Regions from separate parts of the Viridibacillus sp. KH_047 genome, predicted to be linked through region 4. Evidence: riboswitches for the same ligand, from Rfam matches in the RefSeq annotation. Region 4 holds a riboswitch; each other region holds the start of a gene.
The links. Region 4 has a riboswitch for S-adenosylmethionine ahead of AC3IS5_RS11090 (cyclase family protein). Riboswitches for the same ligand answer to the same signal wherever they lie in the genome.
Positions count from the first base shown of each region.

Region 1: it holds a riboswitch for S-adenosylmethionine, as region 4 does, so the genes downstream of both, AC3IS5_RS18935 (O-acetylhomoserine aminocarboxypropyltransferase/cysteine synthase family protein) here and AC3IS5_RS11090 (cyclase family protein) in region 4, are expected to answer to the same signal.
Region 2: it holds a riboswitch for S-adenosylmethionine, as region 4 does, so the genes downstream of both, AC3IS5_RS02485 (5-methyltetrahydropteroyltriglutamate--homocysteine S-methyltransferase) here and AC3IS5_RS11090 (cyclase family protein) in region 4, are expected to answer to the same signal.
Region 3: it holds a riboswitch for S-adenosylmethionine, as region 4 does, so the genes downstream of both, metK (methionine adenosyltransferase) here and AC3IS5_RS11090 (cyclase family protein) in region 4, are expected to answer to the same signal.

Region 1 covers NZ_CM174479.1:3,873,166-3,876,654, reverse strand. Annotated here, with positions in the region: gene AC3IS5_RS18945 (hypothetical protein) at 1-106, shown strand, start outside; gene AC3IS5_RS18940 (NADPH-dependent oxidoreductase) at 269-1,000, opposite strand; SAM riboswitch class I at 1,200-1,313, shown strand; gene AC3IS5_RS18935 (O-acetylhomoserine aminocarboxypropyltransferase/cysteine synthase family protein) at 1,429-2,724, shown strand; gene AC3IS5_RS18930 (homoserine dehydrogenase) at 3,283-3,489, shown strand, end outside.
Region 2 covers NZ_CM174479.1:491,886-495,374, forward strand. Annotated here, with positions in the region: gene AC3IS5_RS02470 (DJ-1/PfpI family protein) at 164-715, opposite strand; gene AC3IS5_RS02475 (S1 domain-containing RNA-binding protein) at 955-1,383, shown strand; gene AC3IS5_RS02480 (YkuS family protein) at 1,570-1,818, shown strand; SAM riboswitch class I at 2,046-2,146, shown strand; gene AC3IS5_RS02485 (5-methyltetrahydropteroyltriglutamate--homocysteine S-methyltransferase) at 2,254-3,375, shown strand; gene AC3IS5_RS02490 (L,D-transpeptidase family protein) at 3,442-3,489, opposite strand, start outside.
Region 3 covers NZ_CM174479.1:835,460-838,948, reverse strand. Annotated here, with positions in the region: gene metK (methionine adenosyltransferase) at 99-1,295, opposite strand; SAM riboswitch class I at 1,557-1,675, opposite strand; gene pckA (phosphoenolpyruvate carboxykinase (ATP)) at 1,878-3,464, shown strand.
Region 4 covers NZ_CM174479.1:2,217,192-2,220,680, forward strand. Annotated here, with positions in the region: gene AC3IS5_RS11080 (5-oxoprolinase subunit C family protein) at 1-278, shown strand, start outside; gene AC3IS5_RS11085 (GNAT family N-acetyltransferase) at 407-862, opposite strand; gene AC3IS5_RS11090 (cyclase family protein) at 906-1,643, opposite strand; SAM riboswitch class I at 1,721-1,816, opposite strand; gene AC3IS5_RS11095 (putative bifunctional diguanylate cyclase/phosphodiesterase) at 2,209-3,489, opposite strand, start outside.

The DNA.
Region 1 (3,489 bases), 1.7 Mb from region 4:
AATTTATCTACAAGAAGGTGACACAGTCGAAGTGAAATATATCAACTCAGGCGAAGTCTTCCTACCTGTAAAAGAGCTAGTAATTGAAGGTTTAGTAAAAGAATAAAAAACCAGCCTGTCACTAAATAGTGGCAGGTTTTTTTATGGGGTTATGAATAGTGATCTAACGAAGTGAAAGAGATGAGGCGTAGTAAAACAACTTATAATAGGTTGAACTCATAGAAAAAAGCTCTAAAACTAAGTATCCCTAATTTCAGAGCTTGCTTTATTACTTCCAAGTGAAGCCTTTTTGAGCCAAAAATTCTTTGATATGTGGTCGACGTTGTTCTATTAAGAAATCCGCCATTTGTTTTGTCCAGTTGGCCATTTTACGATTCGACCCACGGCTTGCATAGTAGGCTTCCATTGTTGCATCATACTCATCTAACAATGTGTCATATTGTTCTACATCATAAGTGTTTTCATGTAGTACAGCTTGAACTGGTAAACGAGGTTTTGTTTCATTACGTTTCGTAGGTACACCAATCGTCATAGCAAACAATGGGAATACATATTCAGGAAGTCCAAATAATTCATTAATTTCTTTTGGATTATTACGTGCTCCACCAATATAACAAATACCGTAACCTTGATCTTCAGCAGCAATAACGAAGTTTTGAGCGAAAAGTGCAACATCTGCTACACCCACAAGTACGTTCTCCGCAGAATCAGCAATAATTTCTACACCATTCTTCTGTCCCGCAACTTGCAGTCGTTTAAAATCTACACAAAATAAAAACGAAGCACCCGCTGTTCCGAATTGGAATTCATTATTCGAAAGTTCTCCAAGTTTTTTCTTCTTATTTTCATCTGTAACCCAAATGACGCTATAAGCTTGTACGAAATGCGAGCTCGCTGCCATTTGTGCTGTTTCAATTAAATCAATAACAACTTCTTTAGTAATAAGTTCGCCTGTATATTTACGCACAGAAGCGTGACTACGTAGTAATTCTCTTGCCATTATCCGAAACCCCTTTGCCAAATAATATATATTTATGTTCTATCTTTAGGCTAACATATTTTAAAGTCTACTTAAATTAAATTCATCGTTCTTAAAAGTGCATCTATTTAATTTAATGTTCAGAAAAAACAAATAAAAGTATTGACATTAGTTCGATATATCTTCTATACTTGTCAACAAGATGGAACTGAATCAAATACTCTTATCAAGAGCGGCGGAGGGATAGGCCCTGCGATGCCCAGCAACCGGTGAGCGACGAACTCACAATGGTGCTAATTCCTACAGATTTTTAATCGGATCTGACAGATAAGGGGAGGAAAAATTGCTCATGCAACCCTCTTCTTAGCGAAGGGGGTTTTTATTTTTCCATAAAATCCTCCTCACACCTCCGATTTGCCATCTCAAAAAACATTTAGGGGGAATGAATGATGACAAATTTACGTCCAGAAACTTTATTATTACACGGTGGCCAAGTGGCAGATCCAACAACAGGTGCACGTGCTGTACCAATTTATCGTACAACTGCTTACGCTTTTAATAGTACGGAGCATGCTCAAAAACTATTTGCACTTGAAGAACCCGGTAATATTTATTCTCGCATTATGAACCCAACAGTCGATGTATTCGAAAAACGAGTTGCTCTATTAGAAGGTGGAACAGCGGCGGTAGCATTATCTTCAGGAATGGCTGCTATTTCATTTTCAATTTTAAATATTGCGCGTGCAGGCGATCATGTCGTTGCTTCAGGTAGTTTATATGGCGGTACATATAATTTGTTAGCCAATACTTTACCACGCTATGGCATTACAGCTTCATTTGTAGATGAAAGAGATCCAGAAAATTTCCGTACAGCGATTCAAGAAAATACAAAAGCGATTTATGTGGAAACAATTGGTAATCCGAGTTTAACTGTAGTGGATATTGAAGCTTTGGCAAATATCGCACATGAAAATGAGATTCCATTAATTGTTGATAATACATTTCCATCACCATATGGTTCAAATCCAATAGAGTTCGGTGCTGATATTGTAGTGCACTCTGCAACAAAATGGATTGGTGGACACGGTACAGTAATCGGTGGTGTCGCTGTCGATGCTGGTAAATTTGATTGGACACAAGGGAAGTTCCCTGACTATACAGAACCAGATGCTTCTTACCATGGTATTCGTTACGGTGTTGATGCTGCTAGTGCTGCATTCGCAACTCGTTTGCGTGTCCAATTACTACGTGATTTTGGTCCAACATTAAGTCCCGACAATGCATTTCAATTAATTCAAGGTCTCGAAACATTGCATTTACGTGTACCACGACATAATGAGAATGCACAAAAAGTAGCTGAATACTTACGTAGTCATGAAAATGTTGAGTGGGTTAGCTTCAATGGCTTTGAAGAAAGTGCAACTCACGAAAATGCGAAAAAGTATTTAAAAAATGGTTTCGGATCAGTTTTAACATTCGGAATTAAAGGTGGTCGTGAAGCTGGTCGCCAGTTAATTGATAACATTGAGTTATTCTCGCATGTAGCAAATGTAGGTGATGCACGTTCGTTAATTATCCATCCTGCATCTACAACACACCAACAATTAAGTGCAGAAGAATTAGTTCAAGCGGGTGTATCTGAAGAACTTGTACGTTTATCAATTGGTTTAGAAGCAATTGAGGATATTATTGAAGCACTAGATAATGCTTTTGCAAAAGTAGCTGAAGCAGTCGTAGCAAAATAAGTATTTATATATTGAGAAAAGATCAAGACAAGGGATGACGAGGGACATTATGTCGTCCTTTTTTCTTTTTAAATCGTTATTTTTAAACTATAAACGTTATGTCGCAAAATTTAAAATACAGTTAAAGTATTGTTAGTATCGGTTTTTGTGACCTTCTAGAAAAAACAATTGTCCTCTCCGGAAAGATTTTTCTTGTAATCTGTTCATTTATAGTCTAAAATCATCAATAAGTAAAAAAATTGAAGCACATTATATTAGTAATTGATAAAATTGCTAAACGCTATTTGAAAAACTATTCGTAAGGGGATTACGGGAGAGATACGCTGTAAAGGGGTTCAATACAGTTGTACAGCAACATAATTAGTAATTAGCGATATGTCTATTTCTCTGAATTAAGTGGAAGTCAATATCATTTGGTATTGTGCTGAAACATAGACAGAATCGGAACTACAAAATGAGTTTTAAAATCTGACTTTGATGTCATCTATGCTAGATAGAGTTTGAAAACAATTTGGAGATTGAGTGTGAGATTGCAATATTATTTTTGGAGGCGATCATATGGCAGCAGTAAAGGTAGCAATTCTAGGATTTGGTACTGTAGGGCAAGGCATTTATCATATCATTAATGAAAAGCGTGAACAGTTTAAGGAAACATTAGGAGTAGATATTGAAATTGCTAAAATTTTAGTGCGTGATGTGACTAAACCACGTTCAAATGCACCTCAAGAGTTAATAACAGATAACTTTGAAGAAATTTTAGCTATT
Region 2 (3,489 bases), 1.7 Mb from region 4:
ACACTAAAAAAGCCATCATATTCAGAAAAATTCCAATGGCCAAATGATTATTGTTTATGAATGAGGTTTATGAGGAAGTGAATCAGTAGCTATAAAGAAACGTATCCAAAATACATTAAGATATTTTGGATACGTTCTTTTGTCTCTTTTTTAATAACAAATTTTATTGATTTAGTTGTTTAATGAATTCTCTCATAAATCCTGGTAGATCTGGCCATGCATGTCCGGAAATGAGGTTTCCTTGAACATGGAGAGGGTCTTCAATATAAGTTGCTCCTGCAGCTTCTACATCTGGTTTACATGCGATATAAGCCGTTAATTCCCGACCTTTTAAGTATTGAGAAACAGTTGTTAAAATGAGACTAGCGTGGCAAATTGCTGCAACTGGTTTATTTGCCTCAAAGAAATGAGCGACGATCTTTGGAACATTTTCATTTAATCGAATGTATTCAGGAGCTCTTCCTCCAGGTATAATCAATCCATCATACTCTTCAGGCTGTACATCCTCAAACGCCAAATGAGATTCAATAAGGTATCCTTTACTCTCAGTATAAGTATCCCAACCAATAAAATCATGAACGACCGTTTGTAAGTTTTTCTTCGATGGAGCAGCTATTTGCACATCATAGCCCTCTTCAAGACAACGAAAATACGGATAATAAATCTCCAAAGCTTCAACGGCATCTCCAGCTAACAATAATACTTTCTTTGACATTAGTCATTTCCTCCTCTCAAAAATGGACTTTCGCCTTCACTTATATATTCTGAGTATATTATTGATTCCCTCTATTGCGTGCAATTTATTTATTAATCTAATGGTGCCAGCCACCAATACTACTTAAGTTATTAGTATTAAATTGAATATATTGTTGATATTAAATAATATCACGGATGACTGGCATCAAAAAAAAAATTTGATATAATAAAGTATAGTATTTATTAGGAGGAAATGGATTGTCAGTAGAAATTGGTAGTAAGGTACAAGGTAAGGTTACAGGAATCACGAATTTTGGTGCGTTTGTTGAGTTACCGGATAAGGTGACAGGGCTTGTGCACATTAGTGAAGTTGCAGAAGCTTACGTAAAAGATATTAATGAACATCTTAAAGTTGGGGATCAAGTAGAAGTAAAGGTCCTAAGCGAAAAAGAAGGAAAAATTGCCCTATCTATTAAAAAAGCGATTGATAAACCTGTTGAAAGTACGTCTTCTTATACGAAGCGCCCATATCGTCAGAAGGATAATCGCCAACGAGGTAATTTCCAACCGAAGGAAACCTTTGAAGATAAGATGGCTAAATTCTTAAAATCAAGTGAAGATAACTTATCTACTCTAAAACGCAGCACCGAGTCTAAACGCGGTGGCAGAGGCGGAAGAAGAGGGTAATGATAGATAGCTGAAGAAACGCACATCTTTTAAGATGTGCGTTTTTTTTTATTTTATGGACCATTGTCATCGACACTACTTATACAAGATATCTTATTATGGGGTTTTGTCTTTGTTTTAGTTGAAATTGTATACATAAATATAAGTAGAAACGGACATCTTATCAACTAGGAGGTGAACCCTACTATGTCGATAATCGGTGTAGAGCAATCATTAACGAATGTATCAGAGGCTTTGCTTGCAAAGGGATATGAGATCGTTGAACTGAAACATGAATCAGATGCAACGGGTGTAGATTGTTGTGTCATTACAGGGTTGGACAATAATGCACTGGGCATTCACGATACGTCCATTCAAGGTTCAATCATTGAAGCGGCGGGCCTATCCGCAGATGAAGTCTGTCGGAAAGTAGAAGAAAAACTTAATCTACATTAATAAAACAATGCCAGGTCTAGGATAGAGACCTGGCATTGTTTTATTATGCGGTACCCTAAACTACTTAAATCAATAGAATTAAATAAAGTATATGACTAATTTCAAATCTACGTAATAATAAATATTTAACATGATAAAACTTGGATTGAACAGGTAAATAACACTAAATATTGACAATCTATGGATATACATGTAGATTGATAACAAGTAATTAAAAATATGTAATTTTCTTATTTAGAGAGATGGAGGGACTGGCCCTTTGATATCTCAGCAACAGACTTTTTTTGCACTGTGCTAATTCCAGAAGCGTAACGCTTGAAGATAAGAAGAGTAACAGCTATGAAGCCAATCTCTTCTTTTTTTTAGAAGGGGTTTTTTTATACCCCGAAAAGCTAAGTGAAAAACATAAATTTAACTTCAGAGGGGTTGTCCATTTTGACTAACACAATAACTAAAGCACCATTTCGAGCAGACCATGTAGGGAGCTTTCTTCGTCCACAAGTACTTAAAGATGCAAGAGCACAATATCAACAAGGTCAGATAACTAAAGAAGAATTACGATTAATTGAGGATATAGAAATTGCAAAGCTTGTTGAAAAACAAAAAGAAGTCGGTCTATCTGCTGTCACAGATGGTGAATTTAGAAGAAGATGGTGGCATTTAGACTTTATCAGTGCGATTGAGGGGATTCGTGTTTATGAAAAAGACCTTTCTGGTGCTTTTAATGGGGCGATGAAAAAAGCGGAGGCATACACGGTCGATTCGAAATTAAATTTCCCTAAAGACCATCCATTTTTACAAGACTTTAAGTATTTGAAAAGTATTGCCGGTGAGCATGTTGCGAAAATTACAATCCCAGGGCCTAATATGATTTTTTACTCAGGTGTAGTTGGAAGCGAACCGTATATAAGCAATCCTTCATATGCTTCACTCGATGATGTGGCTAAAGATATTATTAATGTATATCAAGATGCGATTCAAGCTTTTTATGAAGTAGGATGCCGCTATTTACAATTAGATGATACAAGCTGGGGAGCTTTGTTCAGTGATGTTTTTCGAGATAAGATAAAAGAACAGGGATTTGATCCAGATGAATTAGTGAAAAAGTTTGCTGATATTACTGTTGAAGCACTAGCAAATAAACCGGAAGATATGGCGGTTACGATTCATATTTGTCGCGGGAATTTTAAATCTTCTTGGTTATATCAAGGTGCATATGAGCCGATCGCAAAAGAGCTATTTTCACGTGTGAATGTGGATGCCTTTTTCTTAGAATTTGATAATGAACGATCAGGAGATTTTAAACCTTTGCGATTCATTAAAGATCAAAATGTCGTTTTGGGTTTGATTACTTCCAAGACTTCTGAACTCGAGGATGAAGATGAAATTAAAGGAAGAATCGAAGAAGCAACGAAATATGTGAATATCGATCAGCTTTGTTTAAGCCCACAATGTGGCTTTGCCTCTACTGAAGAAGGCAATCTATTAACGGAAGAACAGCAATGGGAAAAATTACGTCATGTTGTACGTATCGCTAAAGACGTTTGGGATAAATAGATTTTATAATAAGGACTAACTACAAAGTCAGCTATCAATGACTATTGCGGGTAGTCCTTTTTACTATTACGGATGTATAAAAACCGCAGTCCCAATCGGAATAATACTTGCTAA
Region 3 (3,489 bases), 1.4 Mb from region 4:
TCTATATAAAATAAAAAATATCCCGAGCTACGATGATTACTTAAATAATCAACATGTAACTCGGGATATTTTATGTTATTGAGATTTTTTAGATTGAATTAAAGTCCCGCTTTTTCTTTTAAAACGGCAGCTTTATCTGTAGCTTCCCAAGGAACATTCAAATCTGTACGGCCAAAGTGACCATAAGCAGCTGTTTGTTTATAGATTGGGCGACGTAGATCAAGCATTTTAATAATACCAGCTGGGCGTAAATCAAATAATTCACGAACCCATTCAACTAAATCTGCTTCATTTACTTTACCAGTACCGAAAGTATCGATTGCAATTGAAACTGGTTGTGCAACACCAATTGCATAAGCTAATTGTACTTCACAACGCTCAGCAAGTTCAGCTGCTACGATATTTTTGGCAACATAACGTGCTGCATAAGCTGCAGAACGGTCAACCTTAGTCGCATCCTTACCAGAGAAAGCACCGCCACCATGACGAGCATATCCACCATAAGTATCTACGATAATTTTGCGTCCTGTTAAGCCTGCATCACCTTTTGGTCCACCAATTACAAAACGACCAGTTGGGTTGATGAAGTATTTTGTTTTTTCATCTAGTAATTCAGTAGGTACAACTGGAGCAATTACACGTGCTTGTAAATCCTCTTTAATTTGCTCTAATGTTACTTCTGGATCATGTTGAGTTGAAATAACAATTGTATCCACACGAACTGGACGATTATTTTCATCATACTCGATTGTTACTTGTGTTTTACCATCTGGACGTAAATAATCTAACTCTTTTGTTTTACGAACTTCAGTTAAACGTCGTGCTAATTTATGTGCCAAGCTAATAGGTAAAGGCATTAACTCAGGTGTCTCGTTACATGCGTATCCGAACATTAAACCTTGGTCACCTGCACCAATTGCTTCAATATCTTCATCTGTCATTGAGCCTTCGCGTGCTTCTAGTGCTTGGTCAACGCCCAATGCGATATCAGCTGATTGCTCACCGATTGCCGTTAAAACAGCTACGTTTTCGCCATCAAAGCCATATTTACCACGTGTATAGCCGATTTCCATTACCGTTTCACGAACGATTTTAGGAATATCAACATAAGTTGATGTTGTAATTTCTCCTGCTACTAATACAAGACCAGTTGTTACTGTAGTTTCACATGCTACACGTGCATTCGGGTCTTTTGAAACGATTTCATCTAAAATGGCATCCGAAATTTGATCACAAATTTTATCTGGATGTCCTTCTGTTACACTCTCTGATGTAAACAGTCGACGGTTTGTCATTTGGTTTCCTCCTATTATCTGCGAGATTGCCTCGGAAATGATACGGTACTCATTACCCATGTTAGTTCTTTCCAGTAGGATTGAACGCCAAGCCGTTGCTGCCTTTAACACGAGGATTCTAGAAAGTGCCACTATATAAATAGAACCGCATAAATTACATATACTTATCAAAAATTTAGGAATTGGTCTATTTTAAATAAAAAAACCCTTCCCCCCATTATTACTAATGAGTGGAAGGGAATAATTCATAAGCACCTTTCACTCTTATCGTTCAAGGATTAAATCCTTGCATCAGATTGAGCACCAGCGCATCACATAAAATCACAATGCAGGTTGCCGGGTTTCATAGGGCCTGACCCTCCACCAGCTCGGGATAAGAGTATCCGTTCAATTTCTCATATTAGAACATTATAGCTAAGTTGTCAACCTCTTTTTTATTTCTAAAAAAAAGTACAACTTTCAAAAAAATTATATGGTGATTAGTATAGATTAATTAACTAAATGTGTTATACTAATTTCCGAAATGAATTATAAATCCCCTCTATTAAGAGGAATAATATAAAAAGGATGGTACGTAAAACGATGAATTCAGTAGAAATTACGAATGAACTGAAGGAATTATTGAAAGGTGAAAATATTCTTGAACAACTTTCAGTACCACAATTAACAGAAAAAGCTACTTCACGCGGTGAGGCAATCCTAACTGTTGATGGTGCAGTAAGAGCAGTCACAGGAAAATATACAGGTCGTTCTCCTAAAGATAAATATATGGTTGAAGAAGACAGTTCAAAAGACAAAATTGATTGGGGTAAAGTAAACAGACCAATTTCGTCGGATATCTTCGACTCATTATACACTAAAGTAGTAAACTACTTAAAAGAAAAAGAAGAATTATTTGTATTTAAAGGTTTTGCAGGTGCAGACCCATCATCTCGTTTAGCTATTCGTGTAGTGAACGAATACGCTTGGCATAACCTATTTGCACATCAATTATTCATTCGTCCTACTGAAGAGGAATTAGAAACTCATGAAGCTGACTTCACAATCGTTTCTGCTCCAACTTTCAAAGCGGACCCAGCAGTAGACGGTACTGATTCAGAAACTTTCATTATCGTTTCCCTTGAAAAACGTATCATCCTTATTGGCGGAACTGAATATGCTGGAGAAATGAAAAAATCCATTTTCGGTATCATGAATTACTTATTACCACAACAAGGTATTCTTTCAATGCACTGTTCAGCAAACGTTGGTGAAGCAGGCGATGTAGCATTATTCTTCGGTTTATCTGGAACTGGTAAAACAACTTTATCTGCAGATGCAGATCGTAAACTAATCGGTGATGATGAACATGGTTGGTCTGACAACGGTGTATTCAATATCGAAGGCGGTTGCTACGCTAAGACTATCAACCTTTCTAAAGAGAAAGAACCTGAAATCTACAATGCTATCAGTTTTGGTACTGTATTAGAAAACGTAGTAGTAGATGAAGAAACACGCATTCCTGACTACGATGATGTTTCGCTAACAGAAAATACTCGTGTTGCTTACCCAATCCAAAATATCGAAAACATTGTTGATCCATCTGTTGCAGGCCATCCTAAAACAATCATCTTCTTAACTGCAGATGCATTTGGCGTATTGCCTCCAATCAGCAAGTTATCAAAAGAGCAAGCAATGTATCACTTCTTAAGTGGTTTCACATCTAAACTAGCAGGTACTGAACGTGGTGTTACTTCACCTGAACCAGTATTCTCAACATGCTTCGGTTCTCCATTCCTACCACTTCCAGCAACAGTTTACGCTGAGATGTTAGGTAACAAAATCGACGAACACGAAGTAAACGTTTTCTTAGTAAACACTGGTTGGACTGGTGGCGAGTACGGCGTTGGTAACCGTATGAAACTTTCTTACACTCGTACAATGGTTCGCGCTGCAATTGACGGTAAACTAAATAACGTCTTTACTGAAAAAGATGCTATCTTCGGTTTAGAAATGCCTGTAGCTGTTGAAGGTGTTCCTACTGAAGTATTAAATCCACGAAACGCTTGGAAAGATAAAGAAGCTTATGATCAAAAAGCTTCTGCACTTGCTGGCATGTTCCGAGAAAACTTTAAAAAATTCGGTGTTGTATCAGAAGATATCGTGAAAAACGGCGGTCCTATCGCTTAATTCATGCAATATAACAAAAAAGGCC
Region 4 (3,489 bases):
TCGAATTATTATCAGAGGCTGTGACGTTTGGAACAGTTCAAATCCCACCAAATGGTAAACCGATCATTTTAATGGCCGATCGCCAAACAACTGGTGGTTATCCGAAAATGGTTCAAGTCATCACAGCTGATCTAGCTAGTCTTGCACAGTTACAAACAGGTGCTAAAATCAGGTTCGAGCTCGTAACATTAGAAGAAGCTCAACAAGCATTAATATCTAAAGAGCAAAAAATAAAAACTATCGCTACTGCTATTCGCTGTTCTGCAAAGCTTACTTAACATGTAAGAAGTATTGTCCAACAAAATACAGCAGTACAAAGAGAAAGAGCATGTTTTGAATGAAGATTATTCAAAACTTGCTCTTATTGTTTTATAAATTTTTGTAAATAAAATAATGATCAATATACTTATAACTCTAATGTCATAAATGCACTATTCGGATCGTCAATGTAATTAGAGAATGGCTTACAATATTGAAAACCATTTTTCAAATACAGCCTCTTAGCGGGTTCAAAAGCCTCCGTTGCACCTGTTTCTAAACTTAATCGATTATAACCACGGTGCCTAGCCACTTCAATAACATGCTCAAGAATACTTCTTGCAACGCCTTTTCTTAAATATAATGATGAAGTACGCATTGATTTTATTTCACCATGGTGTGCATCCAGTTCTTTAAGTGCTCCGCATCCAACTAATGCACCTTCTTCCCATGCACTCCAGAAAGTAATCTCTGGCTTTTTCAATTCCTCTATATTTAACGCATGTATACTTTCAGGTGGAGAATTTAGTGCCATACCTTGAAGATGCTCCTCCAATAATGCCTTAATTTCATATCCTGATAAATCATCAATTCTAATATCCACAGAGTTCACCTCTCAGTTTCTATTATTCATTTGCAATGAGTATTTAAGGTAGAATAGCAAATGAGCGCACAGGGAAACCAGAAGCCTTCTCAGGTTTAGGTACGATGTTAAAGATGACCGCCCCTTTTGCGGGTAGCTGGTCTAAATTAGTTAGCAACTCTACTTGATATGTATCTTGTTCCAATACATATAGTTCACCTAGTAATGCATTGTTTTGACGATATAAAATGCTAGAGTCCGTATCAAATGTTTCATGCCCAACTGCTTTAATATGACGCTCTTCAAACAAGAATTTTAGTGCATCTACCGACCATCCTGGTGCATGTGGATCTCCCTCTTTATCAAAGTTATTAAATGCTTCAACATCAGGCCAGCGTTTGCTCCAATCCGTACGAAGAGCAACAAATGTACCTGCCTCAATTTCACCGTAATCGGCCTCGAATTTCAAAATATCTTCAACTGAAATTGTGAAATCATGATTCTCTGCTGCATCTTTAGAATGATCTATTACAACGAGCGGCAGTGCAAGCTCTTTTAACTCTAATTCTTCTAAATAACGAGCATTACGAACAAAGTGGATAGGTGCATCTAAATGAGTTCCATATTGTCCAGCAAACGAAAAATTCTGAGCAAAAAATCCATCATCATGTGAAAATAGAGTTGTTTTTTCCAACCCTTTAAATGCGTTGAAACGTGGTGTTTCTGCTCCAAAAGTATGTGTTAAATCGATCCATTTCTTTTCTTTTAACGTTTGTAGTGCATTGATTAATTCTGTTGACATATCCATCACCTCATCATTTTTTTAAACAAAAAAACCTCTTCTTGATAAGAAGAGGTTGGCGATACGTCCATGCACTCTTCTTATCTTCAAGCATACGCTTCTGGAATTAGCACGGTACATCGTCCGTTGCTGAGATTTCACAGGGCCAGTCCCTCCACCTCTCTGGATAAGAAAAAAGTTATTTTGTTGATTCTTAATTTACAACTTTAGAAATCTATTGTCAATAAAATTTAGAAAATTCTTTATAATGTATGATTGTAATAATCTATTATGATAGCTTTTCATTCTACAATAACAGCGTAAGATGTGATTGCCAAACGCTATCCACAGGCTTTGTAAGGGTCTCTAGGCCCCTCTCAGTGTATGTTTTGCTGTAACTGGCTTAAATGGTCCTCATAACAATAATCTCGCAATAGGCGGTTAAAATCTTTACAATATTCTTGTTAAGCTTCGTCTACTATTAGTAGCATAAATAAATTATATGAATAAAAATCATATAAAAAAGGTCACCTCAGTGTATATGGCGACCTTTTTGTATAGCTTTCTAAGTATATAAGACACTTCCCTAAATTCTCGATACATACAATTCATGTAATTTTTCGGAAAATTCATCTGTCGGTAATGGCTTACTAAAGTAATATCCTTGTGCAAAGTCACATAGGTTTTCACGGACGATATACAATTCATCTTCCGTCTCTACCCCTTCGGCAACCACCTGCATACTCAATGCATGCGCTAATTTGATAATAGCAGCCACCATTGCGACATTACTAAGCCCTGTTTTTAAACCATGGATGAACGATTGATCGATCTTCAATATATCAATTGGAAACTGATTTAAATAGCTGAGAGAGGAATAACCTGTTCCAAAGTCATCAATCGCGATGATTACACCCAGTGCTTTTATTTGATTAAACGTTTCAATTAATTCCTCTGTTTGATGCATTAAGCTCATTTCAGTAATTTCCAACTCTAAATTTTTAGCTGGTAAACCTGTATCTTGTAATACTGCTCGTAAATTGTGCACAAAATTTCTTTCTTTCAAATGTATAGGCGAAATATTAACTGAAATACGAATATCAAACCCATATTCATCAAGCCACTTCTTCATTTGTTTACAAGCCCTTTTCAATGTCCATTCACCAATAGAACTAATCAATCCGCACTCTTCTGCAAAGGGTATAAACTTATCTGGAGAAATAAAACCGTAATCCTTATCATACCAACGAATTAAAGCTTCCATTCCGATTAATTGATTTGTTTTTAAATCGATTTTCGGTTGATAATAAAGTTGAATTTCATCCTGAATAATAGCATGACGGAGTTTAGTTTCTAGCAGCAGCAATTGATTATGAGTACTATTCATCGTGTTTTTATATTGTATGTAATTGCTAGCTCTATTCTTTTTAGCTTCAATCAAGGCGACATTCGCACATTTTATTAAGTCCTCTGGTGTATTTGCATCTGCTAGACTTGAGCTTATGCCGATACTAATAGAAGAATAGAATTCATATTGTTCAATCAAAAAAATATCTTCAAAATTGACCATTATTTGATGTGCCTTACAAATGGCATGTTCATTATTCTTCATAATGATGGCAAATTTATCACCACTATAACGAAATAGTGACTTTTCATCTATACCTAATCCTTTCAGGCGAGTCGCTACTTCAATTAGAAATAAATCACCTGTTAAATTACCTAATCCATCATTAATGCTCTTAAAACGGTCAATATCCATCATTAAGAGTGACAATGAAAAACCTTCTTTATGTGCATTTTTGAACAGATCTGCTAAACATATATTCAACATACGACGGTTATACAAGCCCGTCAATTCGTCATG